2 regions of the Pseudomonas sp. SCB32 genome follow, and region 1 is predicted to be linked to the other one. Evidence: predicted binding sites of a transcription regulator. Region 1 holds the regulator's gene; the other holds the start of a gene.
What was found. Region 1 encodes sigma-54, which starts transcription at its own class of promoters, with help from an activator protein. Its sites were predicted from a motif close to ANTGGCATNNANNTTGCTNT; they were not measured.
Positions count from the first base shown of each region.

Region 2: glnK (P-II family nitrogen regulator) is a predicted target of sigma-54. The motif match lies at 2,201-2,220, and genes of this name have one in related genera.

Region 1 covers NZ_CP045118.1:1,181,570-1,187,542, reverse strand. Annotated here, with positions in the region: gene GA645_RS05525 (KpsF/GutQ family sugar-phosphate isomerase) at 1-113, shown strand, start outside; gene GA645_RS05520 (HAD family hydrolase) at 114-638, shown strand; gene lptC (LPS export ABC transporter periplasmic protein LptC) at 647-1,219, shown strand; gene lptA (lipopolysaccharide transport periplasmic protein LptA) at 1,206-1,742, shown strand; gene lptB (LPS export ABC transporter ATP-binding protein) at 1,742-2,467, shown strand; gene GA645_RS05500 (RNA polymerase factor sigma-54) at 2,709-4,211, shown strand; gene hpf (ribosome hibernation-promoting factor, HPF/YfiA family) at 4,290-4,598, shown strand; gene ptsN (PTS IIA-like nitrogen regulatory protein PtsN) at 4,608-5,072, shown strand; gene rapZ (RNase adapter RapZ) at 5,075-5,932, shown strand; gene GA645_RS05480 (HPr family phosphocarrier protein) at 5,965-5,973, shown strand, end outside.
Region 2 covers NZ_CP045118.1:5,968,155-5,974,127, forward strand. Annotated here, with positions in the region: gene GA645_RS27175 (secondary thiamine-phosphate synthase enzyme YjbQ) at 1-181, opposite strand, end outside; gene GA645_RS27180 (ammonium transporter) at 288-1,622, opposite strand; gene glnK (P-II family nitrogen regulator) at 1,663-2,001, opposite strand; gene GA645_RS27190 (accessory factor UbiK family protein) at 2,416-2,691, shown strand; gene GA645_RS27195 (YifB family Mg chelatase-like AAA ATPase) at 2,744-4,234, shown strand; gene GA645_RS27200 (RidA family protein) at 4,231-4,719, opposite strand; gene GA645_RS27205 (DUF1127 domain-containing protein) at 4,748-4,978, opposite strand; gene GA645_RS27210 (PLP-dependent aminotransferase family protein) at 5,165-5,973, shown strand, end outside.

The DNA.
Region 1 (5,973 bases):
CCCTGAAGATCATGGATGACCACAAGATCAGCGTGCTCGTCGTGGTCGATGGGGAAGACCGCCCGGTGGGCGTCCTGCATATCCACGATCTGACCCGTGCCGGAGTCATCTGAATGAGCGCCGACCTGCTGCAGCGCGCCAAGGCTGTTCGCCTGGCTGTTTTCGACGTCGACGGCGTGCTGACCGACGGCAAGCTCTATTTCCTGCCCGACGGCAGCGAGTTCAAGACCTTCAACACCCTGGACGGCCACGGCATCAAGATGCTCATGGCCTCCGGCGTGCGCACCGCGATCATCACCGGCCGCTCCAGCCCGGTGGTCGAGCGCCGGGCGAAGAACCTGGGCATCACTCACCTGTTCCAGGGCCGTGAAGACAAGCTGGTCGCGCTCGACGAGCTGCTTGCCGAACTCGGTCTAGGCTATGAGGAAGTCGCTTACCTGGGCGATGACCTGCCTGATCTGCCAGCCATCCGCAAGGCGGGCCTGGGCATGGCCGTGGCCAGTGCCGACCCGTTCGTCCGCCAACATGCCGACGGTGTCACCCAGGCACGCGGCGGCGAAGGTGCAGCTCGCGAATTCTGCGAGCTGATCCTGCGTGCCCAGGGCAATCTCGAAGCCGCCCAGAGCGCGTACCTCTAGAGCCGAACATGCCCAAGACACTCCGCCAGAAGCTGCTGCTCGCCCTGATTGCCGTCCTGCTGATCGCGCTCGGCTATTACTGGAACGTCCGCCTGGACTTCAACGAGCGCCAGCTCAAGTCGCAGGCCAATGACGCCATCGATTTCTACGCGGTCAACCCCCACAGCGTGCAGTACCGCGTCGACGGTACGCTCGCCTACGAGATGACCGCTGACAAACTGGAACACATGAAAGCAACCGACATGACCATGGTCACCACGCCGGACCTGTACTTCTATCGCGAGCAGGAACCGCAGCCGTGGCATGTCCAGAGCGTTCGCGCCGAAGTAGGCCCCGCGGGCAAGCAAGTCGAGCTGATCGACGACGTGCGTGTAGCGCGCACCGATGCGCAACAGCGCTCACTGCTGCTCAACACGACGCGAATGACGGTGTTCCCGGACAAGGACTATGCGCAGACTGACCAGCCCGTGAAAATCACCGACCCCAACGGTGTGACCACTGCAGTTGGCATGAAAGCGTATCTGAAAGACAGCCGGATGCTCCTGCTGTCCAACGTAAGAGGTCAGCATGAGGCTCGTTAAAACCCTCCCCCTTCTCTTCAGCCTCGCTGCCGCCATCGGTAGCCACGCCGCCTGGGCTCTTCCCACCGACCGGGAACAGCCCATCCGCGTCCAGGCCGACAGCGCCGAACTGGACGATAAGCAGGGTGTGGCCGTCTATCGCGGCGACGTGGTGGTAACCCAGGGCAGCATGAAGCTGACCGGCAATACCGTCACACTCAAGCAGAACAAGAACGGCGATATCGAGGTCGTGACCTCGGTGGGCAAGCCTGCCTATTTCGAGCAGAAGCCATCGCCGGAAAAGGAAGTCACCAAGGCCTACGGTCTGACGATCCAGTACTTCGTCGCGCAGAACCGCGTCGTACTGATCGACCAGGCGAAAGTCATTCAGGAAGGCAATACCTTCGAAGGCGAGAAGATCGTCTACGACACCCAGCGCCAGATCGTCAACGCAGGCCGCGCCACTGGCGCCCAGGTGACCACACCGCGCCCGCGTATCGACATGGTCATCCAGCCCAAGAAAAAGCAGGATCAAGCGCAGTAATGGCTACGCTCACCGCCCAGCACCTCGCCAAGAGCTACAAGAGCCGGCAAGTGGTCCGCGACGTCAGCATGAGCATCGACAGCGGACAGATCGTCGGCCTGCTCGGCCCCAACGGAGCGGGCAAGACCACCTGCTTCTACATGATCGTCGGCCTGGTCCGCGCCGACCAGGGCGTGGTACGCATCGACAACCAGGACGTCACGCACCTGCCCATGCATGGCCGTGCGCGCGCCGGAATCGGCTACCTGCCACAGGAGGCCTCGATCTTCCGCAAGCTGTCGGTGGCCGACAACATCAGCGCCATCCTCGAAACCCGCAGCGACCTGGATCGCAGCGGCCGCCAGGAAGCCCTGGAAAGCCTGCTCGAGGAGTTCCACATCCACCACATCCGCGACAACCTCGGCATGAGCCTGTCCGGTGGTGAGCGACGCCGCGTGGAAATCGCCCGCGCACTGGCCAGCTCCCCGAAGTTCATCCTCCTGGATGAACCCTTCGCTGGCGTCGACCCGATTTCCGTGGGCGACATCAAACAGATCATCCATCACCTCAAGGCCAAGGGTATCGGTGTATTGATCACCGACCACAACGTCCGCGAGACGCTGGATATCTGCGAAACCGCCTACATCGTCAACGATGGCCAGCTGATCGCCGAAGGTAGCGCCGAGACCATCCTCGCCAACGATCTGGTGAAGGAAGTCTATCTGGGTCACGAGTTCCGCCTCTGACCCGGAAGCCGCCCTCCCGGCGGCGCCCCACCTCCTTCCCTGACGGTCCGGACCCTCATTCCGCGCCGCGCGTCCCGCTGCCTCGCACTTGCCCGATAATCAGGTTGTAACGAAAGGTCGACAGCCCCTAGGCAAAGCGTCCAGACTCAGGCATATAATTTGCTTCCTCGCGGCGCCTAGGCGTCCGTAGTCGTGGATATGGCGCTTGCTGCGCCAGCGAACAAGGTGCCTAGTTCCAGCCATGAAACCATCGCTCGTCCTCAAGATGGGCCAGCAGCTGACGATGACCCCGCAGCTGCAACAGGCCATCCGACTGCTCCAGCTCTCCACACTGGACCTTCAACAGGAAATCCAGGAAGCCCTGGAGTCCAACCCGATGCTGGAGCGCCAGGAAGAGGGCGAGGATTACGACAACAGCGATCCCATGGCGGACGGCGCCGAGTCGGGCGCCAACGGCGCCACCAGCAACTCCCAGGACAGTTTCCAGGAAAGCACCACTCCCACTGCCGACAGTCTCGATGAAGACCAGTGGGCCGAGTGCATTCCCAGCGAACTTCCAGTTGATACCGCCTGGGAGGACATCTACCAGACCAGCGCCAGCAGCCTGCCCGCCAGCGACGACGACGAGTGGGACTTCACCGCCCGTACCTCCGCGGGCGAAAGCCTGCAGAGCCACCTGCTCTGGCAGCTCAACCTGGCACCGATGTCCGACACTGACCGCCTGATAGCCTTGAGCATCATCGACGGCATCAACGACGACGGGTACCTCGAAGAATCCCTCGACGACATCCTCGCCTCCATCGACCCCGAATTGGGTGTGGAGATGGACGAAGTGCAGGTTGTCCTGCGCCGCGTACAGCAGATGGAGCCCGCCGGCGTGGGCGCGCGCAACCTGCGCGAATGCCTGTTGCTGCAGCTGCGCCAGATGCCGGCCAACACTTACCTGCTGGCCGACGCCCAGAAACTGGTCGCCGACCACCTCGACCTGCTCGGCAGCCGCGACTACAGCCAGCTGATGCGCCGCATGAAGCTCAAGGAAGACGAGCTGCGCGAAACCATCGAGCTGATCCAGTCACTGCACCCGCGTCCGGGCTCGCAGATCGAGTCTGGTGAAGCCGAGTACGTGGTGCCGGATGTCATCGTTCGGAAACATAACGAGCGCTGGCTGGTGGAGCTCAACCAGGAAGCCGTGCCGCGCCTGCGCGTCAACTCGCAGTATGCGGGCCTGGTGCGCCGCGCCGACTCCAGCGCCGACAACACCTTCATGCGCAACCAACTGCAGGAAGCGCGCTGGTTCATCAAGAGCCTGCAGAGCCGCAACGAGACACTGATGAAGGTGGCGACCCAGATCGTCGAACATCAGCGTGGCTTCCTCGAATACGGCGAGGAGGCGATGAAGCCGTTGGTCCTGCATGACATCGCCGAAGCGGTAGGCATGCACGAGTCGACCATCTCGCGCGTCACCACGCAGAAATTCATGCACACGCCACGTGGCATCTTCGAGCTGAAGTACTTCTTCTCCAGCCACGTCAGCACCTCCGAGGGTGGCGAATGCTCGTCCACCGCGATCCGCGCGATCATCAAGAAACTGGTCGCGGCGGAAAGTCCGAAAAAGCCATTGAGTGACAGCAAGATCGCTGGTTTACTGGAGGCACAGGGCATTCAAGTGGCACGTCGCACCGTCGCCAAGTACCGGGAGTCCTTGGGGATTGCTCCCTCCAGCGAACGCAAGCGACTGGTATGACGTTGATCCACGCCAAAGTGTTCCGGCGGCAGGCCATCTAACCTGCCACTTACACACGGGCAATAAGGAGAAAGCGGTATGCAAGTCAACATCAGTGGACATCAACTGGATGTGACCGACGCCCTGCGCGACTATGTCGGCGAAAAACTCGGCCGACTGGAGCGCCACTTCGACAAGATCACCAATGTTCAGGTCATCATGGAGGTCGAAAAGCTAAAGCAGAAAATCGAAGCCACCCTGCATATCGCAGGTGGCGAAGTGGTGGCCTGTGCCGAACATGAGGACATGTACGCGGCCATCGACCTGCTCACCGACAAGCTCGACCGCCAACTGATCAAGCACAAGGAAAAATACCTCGAACGCCAGCAGGGTGTTGGTGTTCGTTAACCCCTCCCTATGATTCGACTCGAGCAAATCCTGACCCCCGGCCGTTCCCTGGTGAACGTGCCGGGCGGCAGCAAAAAACGCGTCCTTGAACAAATCGCAAACCTGGTAGCTCGCGAGCTGCCAGGTTTCGATGCGCAAGACATCTTTGAAAATCTGGTGGCCCGTGAACGCCTGGGCTCCACTGGATTCGGCAATGGCATCGCCATTCCGCACTGCCGCCTTCCCGGCTGCCAGTCCCCCATCAGCGCCATCCTGCACCTGGACGCCCCGGTCGACTTCGACGCCCTCGACGGCGCACCGGTCGATCTCGTCTTCGTCCTGCTGGTGCCCGAGGCCGCCACCGAAGAGCACCTGGAGCTGCTCCGGCAGATTGCCTCCATGCTCGACCGTTCCGACGTCCGTGACCGCCTGCGCCACGCCGCCAACGGCGAGGAGCTGTACCGGATCGTCGTGGACTTCCAGAACGGCCACTGATCATGCGCCTGATCATCATCAGCGGACGGTCCGGCTCGGGTAAGAGCACTGCGCTCAACGTGCTCGAGGACAACGGTTTCTACTGCATCGACAACCTGCCCGCCAGCCTGCTCCCAGACCTGGCACAGCGAGCGTTGCTGCACACCGAGCTGCTGCACCCGCAGGTGGCCGTCTCCATCGACGCCCGCAACCTGCCCAGCCAGTTGCAGCGCTTCCCCGAACTGCTGCAGGAGGCCCGCGACAAGCACATCCAGTGCGATGTGCTGTACCTCGACGCCGATGATGAAACCCTGCTCAAGCGCTTCTCCGAGACGCGCCGCCGGCACCCGCTGACCAGCGACAGTCGCTCGCTGGCCGAAGCCATCGCTGACGAAGCCGTTCTGCTGGCGCCGATCGCCGACCTGGCCGACCTCAAGCTCAACACCACGCACCTGAACCTCTATCAGCTGCGCGACGTACTCAAGCTGCGCCTGCTCAACAAGCCCGAACTGGGCACCGCTTTCCTGGTCGAATCCTTCGGCTTCAAGCGCGGCATGCCAGTGGACGCCGATCTGGTGTTCGATGTGCGCTGCCTGCCCAATCCGTACTGGAAGCCCGAGCTGCGCGAGCACACCGGGCTCGATGCGGATGTCCAGGAGTACCTGGCGGCACAACCCGATGTCGAGGAGATGTACCAGGATATCCTCGGCTACCTGAACAAATGGCTGCCGCGCTTCGCCGCGAGCAACCGGGCCTATGTCACCGTCGCCATTGGTTGTACCGGCGGCCAGCACCGCTCGACCTACCTGGCCGAGCGCATTGGCAAGGCCCTCAAGGAAACCCTCACCAACGTGCAGATTCGCCACCGCGACCTGAGCTAGTAGCAACACACAACAAAGGACAGCCCCTCGCGATGCCCGCC
Region 2 (5,973 bases), 1.5 Mb from region 1:
GGCGCACCGAGGGATCGGCATTTTCGTTCACCGTCAGCGATGCCGAGGTGTGCTGCAAAAGCAGGTGCAGCAGACCGACGCGGCACTGCGCGAGTTCCGGCAACGCGGCCAGAACTTCCTCGGTGACCAGGTGGAAACCTCGCGAACGAGGGCGCAGGGTGATGGATTTCTGCTGCCACATGGCGGGCCCTCCTCCGTCGGGAACGGTGATGCGCGCGCATTCTAGCGTGATGCTCAAAAAAACAAAGGGCGCCCGTAGGCGCCCTTCGTCGAACTTGCGCGAACCCTTACAGGTTGTAGCCGCGCTCGTTGTGCAGGGAGAGGTCCAGACCCATGGTTTCCTCTTCCTCGGTGACGCGCAGGCCCATCACCAGGTCCAGCACCTTGAGGATCACGAAGCTGACGATCGCGGTGTAGCCAATGGTGAAGGCCACGCCCTTGAACTGGATGAACAGTTGGGCGCCGATGTTGGTGACGGTGCCGAAGCCGCCCAGGGCCGGCGCTGCGAACACACCGGTGAGCAGGGCGCCGACGATACCGCCGACCGCGTGTACACCAAAGGCGTCCAGCGAGTCGTCGTAGCCGACCGCGCGCTTGAGGCTGGTGGCGGCGAAGAAACAGATCACGCCGGCGGCCAGGCCGATCACGATGGCGCCCATCGGGCCGCAGGTGCCGGCGGCCGGGGTGACGGCGACCAGGCCGGCAACCACGCCGGAAGCGATGCCCAGGGCACTCGGCTTACCGTGGGTGATCCACTCGGCGAACATCCAGCCCAGGGCGGCGGCAGCGGTGGCGATCTGGGTGACCAGCATGGCCATGCCGGCGGTGCCGTTGGCGGCGGCGGCGGAGCCGGCGTTGAAGCCGAACCAGCCGACCCACAGCAGGGCGGCGCCGATCAGGGTGTAGCCCAGGTTGTGCGGCGCCATGGCGGCATTCGGGTAGCCCTTGCGCTTGCCCATCACCAGCGCGGCAACCAAGCCCGCCACACCGGCGTTGATGTGCACCACGGTGCCACCGGCAAAGTCCAGTACGCCCCAGTCCCACAGCAGGCCGCCGTCACCACTCCAGACCATGTGGGCGATCGGCGCGTAGACCAGGGTGAACCACAGCGCGGTGAAGATCAGCAGGGCGGAGAATTTCATGCGCTCGGCGAAGGCGCCGACGATCAGCGCCGGGGTGATGATCGCGAAGGTCATCTGGAACATCACGAACACGCTTTCGGGGAACAGCGCGGTGGCGGAGGTCAGGCCGTTGCTGGTCAGGCCGGCGAGGAACGCCTTGTCCAGGCCGCCGACGAAAGAAGCGAAGTTGGTCACGCCCTTTGCCATGCCCACGGTGTCGAAGGCCAGGCTGTAGCCATAGACGACCCAGAGGATGCTGACCAGCGCGGTGATCGCGAAGCACTGCATCATGATCGACAGCACGTTCTTGGCGCGCACCATGCCGCCGTAGAACAGCGCCAGGCCAGGGATGGTCATCAGCAGCACGAGCGCGCTGGAAATCAGCATCCAGGCGGTGTCACCGCTGTTCAGGACGGGGGCCGCGGCCTCATCGGCCAGGGCCAGTCCGGGCATTGCGAGAGGCAATAGGGCGCCTAGCCCTGCGTATCTGCGCAGAGTCATTGTGTTTCTCCTGGGGCGTGGGGTTCGGTGTGGGCTTGGCTTAGATCGCGTCGGTGCCGGTTTCGCCGGTACGGATACGAATGGCCTGTTCCAGATTTACGACAAAGATCTTGCCGTCACCGATCTTCCCGGTGTTGGCGGCCTTGGTGATGGCTTCGATAACACGATCCAGTTGGTCATCGGCGATGGCGACGTCGATCTTCACCTTAGGCAGGAAATCGACGACGTATTCCGCGCCACGGTACAGCTCGGTGTGGCCCTTCTGCCGGCCGAAGCCCTTGACTTCGGTCACAGTGATGCCCTGCACGCCGATCTCGGACAGCGACTCACGAACGTCGTCCAGCTTGAACGGCTTGATGATGGCTGTGACTAGCTTCATGTAACTCTCTCCCGTGTTTTGGTGGACCCGCCCCAGGAAGAACGAACCCGGAGACAAGTCTAAGCGCAGTGTCTGGCTTTTGTAATGCGCCGGCCGCCCTACCTCAGCACTCCGACTCTTATCCAGCCGCTTGATGCGTTGCGATCCACCGCTTCGCCTGCTGCACCGGAACTGCATCGGTGCACGCCATATCTGCCCCAAAGCATGAAGCTTGCCAGTTCCCGGAAATGCCCGAGACATCAGGCACTTGGTCCGAAATGCGGCTTTCTGGCGATTCGCCAGCGCCCTTGTGGCGCACCGAAAACATGCACGGTGAGCGGACACACTGCTCAAAAAGCGTGCAACCCCGCACGCCGCAGCCGCCACCGGCTGCGTGATAGACTGCGCTCTGATTCAATCCGGAACCCATGAACCATGCTGCCGCCCAAAGCCTTCCTCGATGCCATCAGCCAACAAGCCGGACGCCTGTTCGGCGGCGAATCGCCCTTGCCGAAGGCCGAGCTGGAAGCCCAGTTCAAGGTTCTGATGCAGAGCGCCTTCAGCAAGCTCGACCTGGTCAGCCGTGACGAGTTCGACAGCCAGATGGTGGTGCTCGCCCGCACCCGCGCACGCCTCGAGGCCCTGGAAGCCAAGGTCGCGGAAATGGAAGCCAGGCTCTCGCCGCCCGCCGACGCCGCCCCAGCCGAGTAAAACAGGCAGGGAAGCTCCACCGGCGGGGCGGCATGCGATCAAGGAGTGATCCATGTCCCTCGCCGTCGTCCACAGCCGTGCCCAGGTCGGTGTAGAAGCACCCGGTGTCACCGTCGAGGCGCATCTGGCCAACGGCCTGCCGTCGCTGACCCTGGTCGGCCTGCCCGAAGGCGCCGTGAAGGAGAGCAAGGACCGCGTCCGCAGCGCCCTGCTCAATGCCGGCTTCGACTTCCCCGCCCGTCGCATCACCCTGAATCTCGCCCCGGCCGACCTGCCGAAGGACGGCGGGCGCTTCGACCTGGCCATTGCCCTGGGCATCCTCGCCGCCAGCGGGCAACTCGCCGATGCCAGCGGCCTGGATGATCTGGAATGCCTGGGTGAACTGGCGCTGTCCGGCACCCTGCGCCCGGTGCCTGGCGTATTGCCCGCCGCACTGGCCGCCCGCGCCGCCGGGCGGGCGCTGGTGGTGCCGAAGGAGAATGCCGAGGAAGCCAGCCTCGCCAGCGGGCTGACCGTCTATGCGGTCGGCCATCTGCTGGAACTGGCCGCGCACTTCAGCGGCCAGGAGCGCCTGCGTCCCTACGAGGCGAACGGCCTGCTGCGCAGCACGCCGCCCTACCCCGATCTTGCCGAAGTGCAGGGCCAGACGGCTGCCAAGCGCGCCCTATTGGTGGCCGCCGCCGGGGCGCACAACCTCCTGCTCAGCGGCCCGCCCGGCACCGGCAAGACACTCCTGGCCAGCCGCCTGCCCGGCCTGATGCCGCCACTGGATGAAGACGAAGCCTTGCAGGTGGCGGCAATCCATTCCGTCGCCGGACGCGGCCCCTTGACCCACTGGCCGCAACGCCCCTTCCGCCAGCCGCACCATACGGCGTCGGCACCCGCGCTGGTCGGCGGCGGCAGTCGCCCACAGCCGGGTGAGATCACGCTGGCCCATGAAGGGGTGCTTTTCCTGGATGAGCTTCCGGAGTTCGATCGCAAGGTGCTTGAGGTGCTGAGAGAACCCTTGGAAGGTGGCGAAATTGTCATCTCCCGCGCCAACGGCCGCGTGCGCTTCCCGGCTCGCTTCCAGCTGGTGGCGGCGATGAACCCCTGCCCGTGCGGCTATCTCGGCGACCCCAGCGGCCGCTGCCGCTGCACGCCGGAACAGATCCAGCGCTATCGCGCCAAGCTCTCCGGGCCGCTACTGGACCGCATCGACCTGCACCTGACTGTCAGCCGCGAGAGCACCAGCCTCGCCCCCAGCGGCCCCAGCACCAGCAGTGCCGAGCTGGCCGTGCAGGTCGCCGCCGCGCGCCAGCGCCAGCTGGACCGACAGGGCTGCGCAAATGCTTTCCTCGACCTGAAGAAGATGCACCAACATTGTGCATTGAGCCCGGAAGACCAGGCATGGCTGGAAAAAGCCGGCGAGCGCCTGAACCTTTCGTTGCGCGCCCTGCACCGGATTCTCAAGGTGGCGCGCACCCTGGCCGACCTGCAGCAGGCGGAGAGCATCGCCCGCCCCCACCTGGCCGAAGCGCTGCAGTACCGGGCGGGGCACTAGCCGGGCAGGTCCTGCGCGACGGCGAGGAGGTTCAACTCGACCGTCGCATTCTTCGGCAACTGATAGACACCGACCGAAGTGCGCGTGTGCACGCCGGCCGCGCCCAGCACCTCATACAGCACGGCCGACGCGCCGTCGGCCACCTCGCTCTGTTGCGTGAAGTGCTCCGCCGACTGTACGAACACATTGAGCTGCAGGACCTTGCGCACGCGGTCCAGATCGCCCAGCGCCTGCCGCAACAGCGCCAGCGCCCGCATCACGCAGACCTTGGCGGCCAACTGGGCGTCGGCCAACGACACCTCGCTGCCCGCCCGACCGGTAACGACGATCTCATTGCCCACCCGTGGAATCTGCCCACTGAGGTGCACCTGATTTCCCTCGATGAGGAAAGGCACGTAGTTCCCACCGATCTTCATTTCACCGCTGAAGTCGTAGCCGAGTTCGCCGGCGATCCGTTCGAACACAGCAGCACGCGTCTCGCTCATAAGTACTCCCTGAATGGTCAGCTTCTGGTCAGCAGCGCCAGAACGGCCGCATCGCCTCCAGCCGCGCCTGCTCTCGGCTGACGCCGATATCGCGCAGTTGTTCGTCGGAGAGCTCCAGCAATTGCTTGCGGGTGCGCAGTCGGCGCCAGAACTGCTGCCAGCGGCTTTCCTGCGGGCCACTCGGAATCACACGGGGTTCGGGAAGGCCCAGCAGCTCCTGTTGATACAGGGTCAGGCGTACATCGCTCATGCCGGTCATGTCGTCGCTCCTCCTCTCTCGGGATCACCGGATGTGGGGATAGCCTGACGAATCGGCAAAAAGCATTACAGATTCAACACCCTTGAATTTTCTCCATACAGAGAGGCGCGAAAAGCCTCTGAATGGCGTATTTTTGTTCGATCTGTACTGCTTATTACCAGCCACGTGCAGCTCGGGAGATCTGTCATGAAGCGCTATGCGCAGCTCGCCACCACCCTTGGCGAACGCATCGAGCAGGGGCTGTACCGCCCCGGCGACCGTCTGCCCTCGGTGCGCGCGCTGAGCGAGGAGCACGGCGTCAGCATCAGCACGGTGCAGCAGGCCTACCGCGTGCTGGAAGACTCGGGACTGGTGGAACCCCGGCCGAAGTCCGGCTATTTCGTGCCCGAACGCCGTCATCTGCCGGCGCTGCCGGCGATGACCCGTCCGGCGCAACGGCCAGTGGATGTTTCGCAGTGGGACCAGGTGCTGGAGCAGGTGCGACGCGCGCCGGGCAACGATTTCGTCCAGCTCGGGCGCGGCACGCCGGACGTCACCAGCCCCTCGCTCAAGCCACTGCAACGCGCGATGGTCCACGCCGCCCGGCGCACCGATATGCACAGCCTCGGCTACGAAGGCATCCAGGGCTCGCTGGATCTGCGCGAACAGATCGCCCGGCTGATGCTCGACTCCGGCTGCCAGGTACCGCCCAGCGAGATCGTCGTCACCACCGGTTGCCAGGAAGCGCTGGCGATCACCCTGCGCGCCATCTGCCAGCCGGGGGACATCGTGGCCATCGACTCGCCGAGCTTCCACGGCGCCATGCAGGCGCTCAAGGCCTATGGGCTCAAGGCGCTGGAAATCCCCACCGACCCGATCAACGGCGTCAGCCTGGAAGCACTGGAGCTGGCCATGGAGCAGTGGCCGGTGAAGCTGATCCTGCTCACCCCCAACTGCAACAACCCGCTGGGCTACATCATGCCCGACGCCCGCAAGCGCGCCCTGTTGTGCCTGGC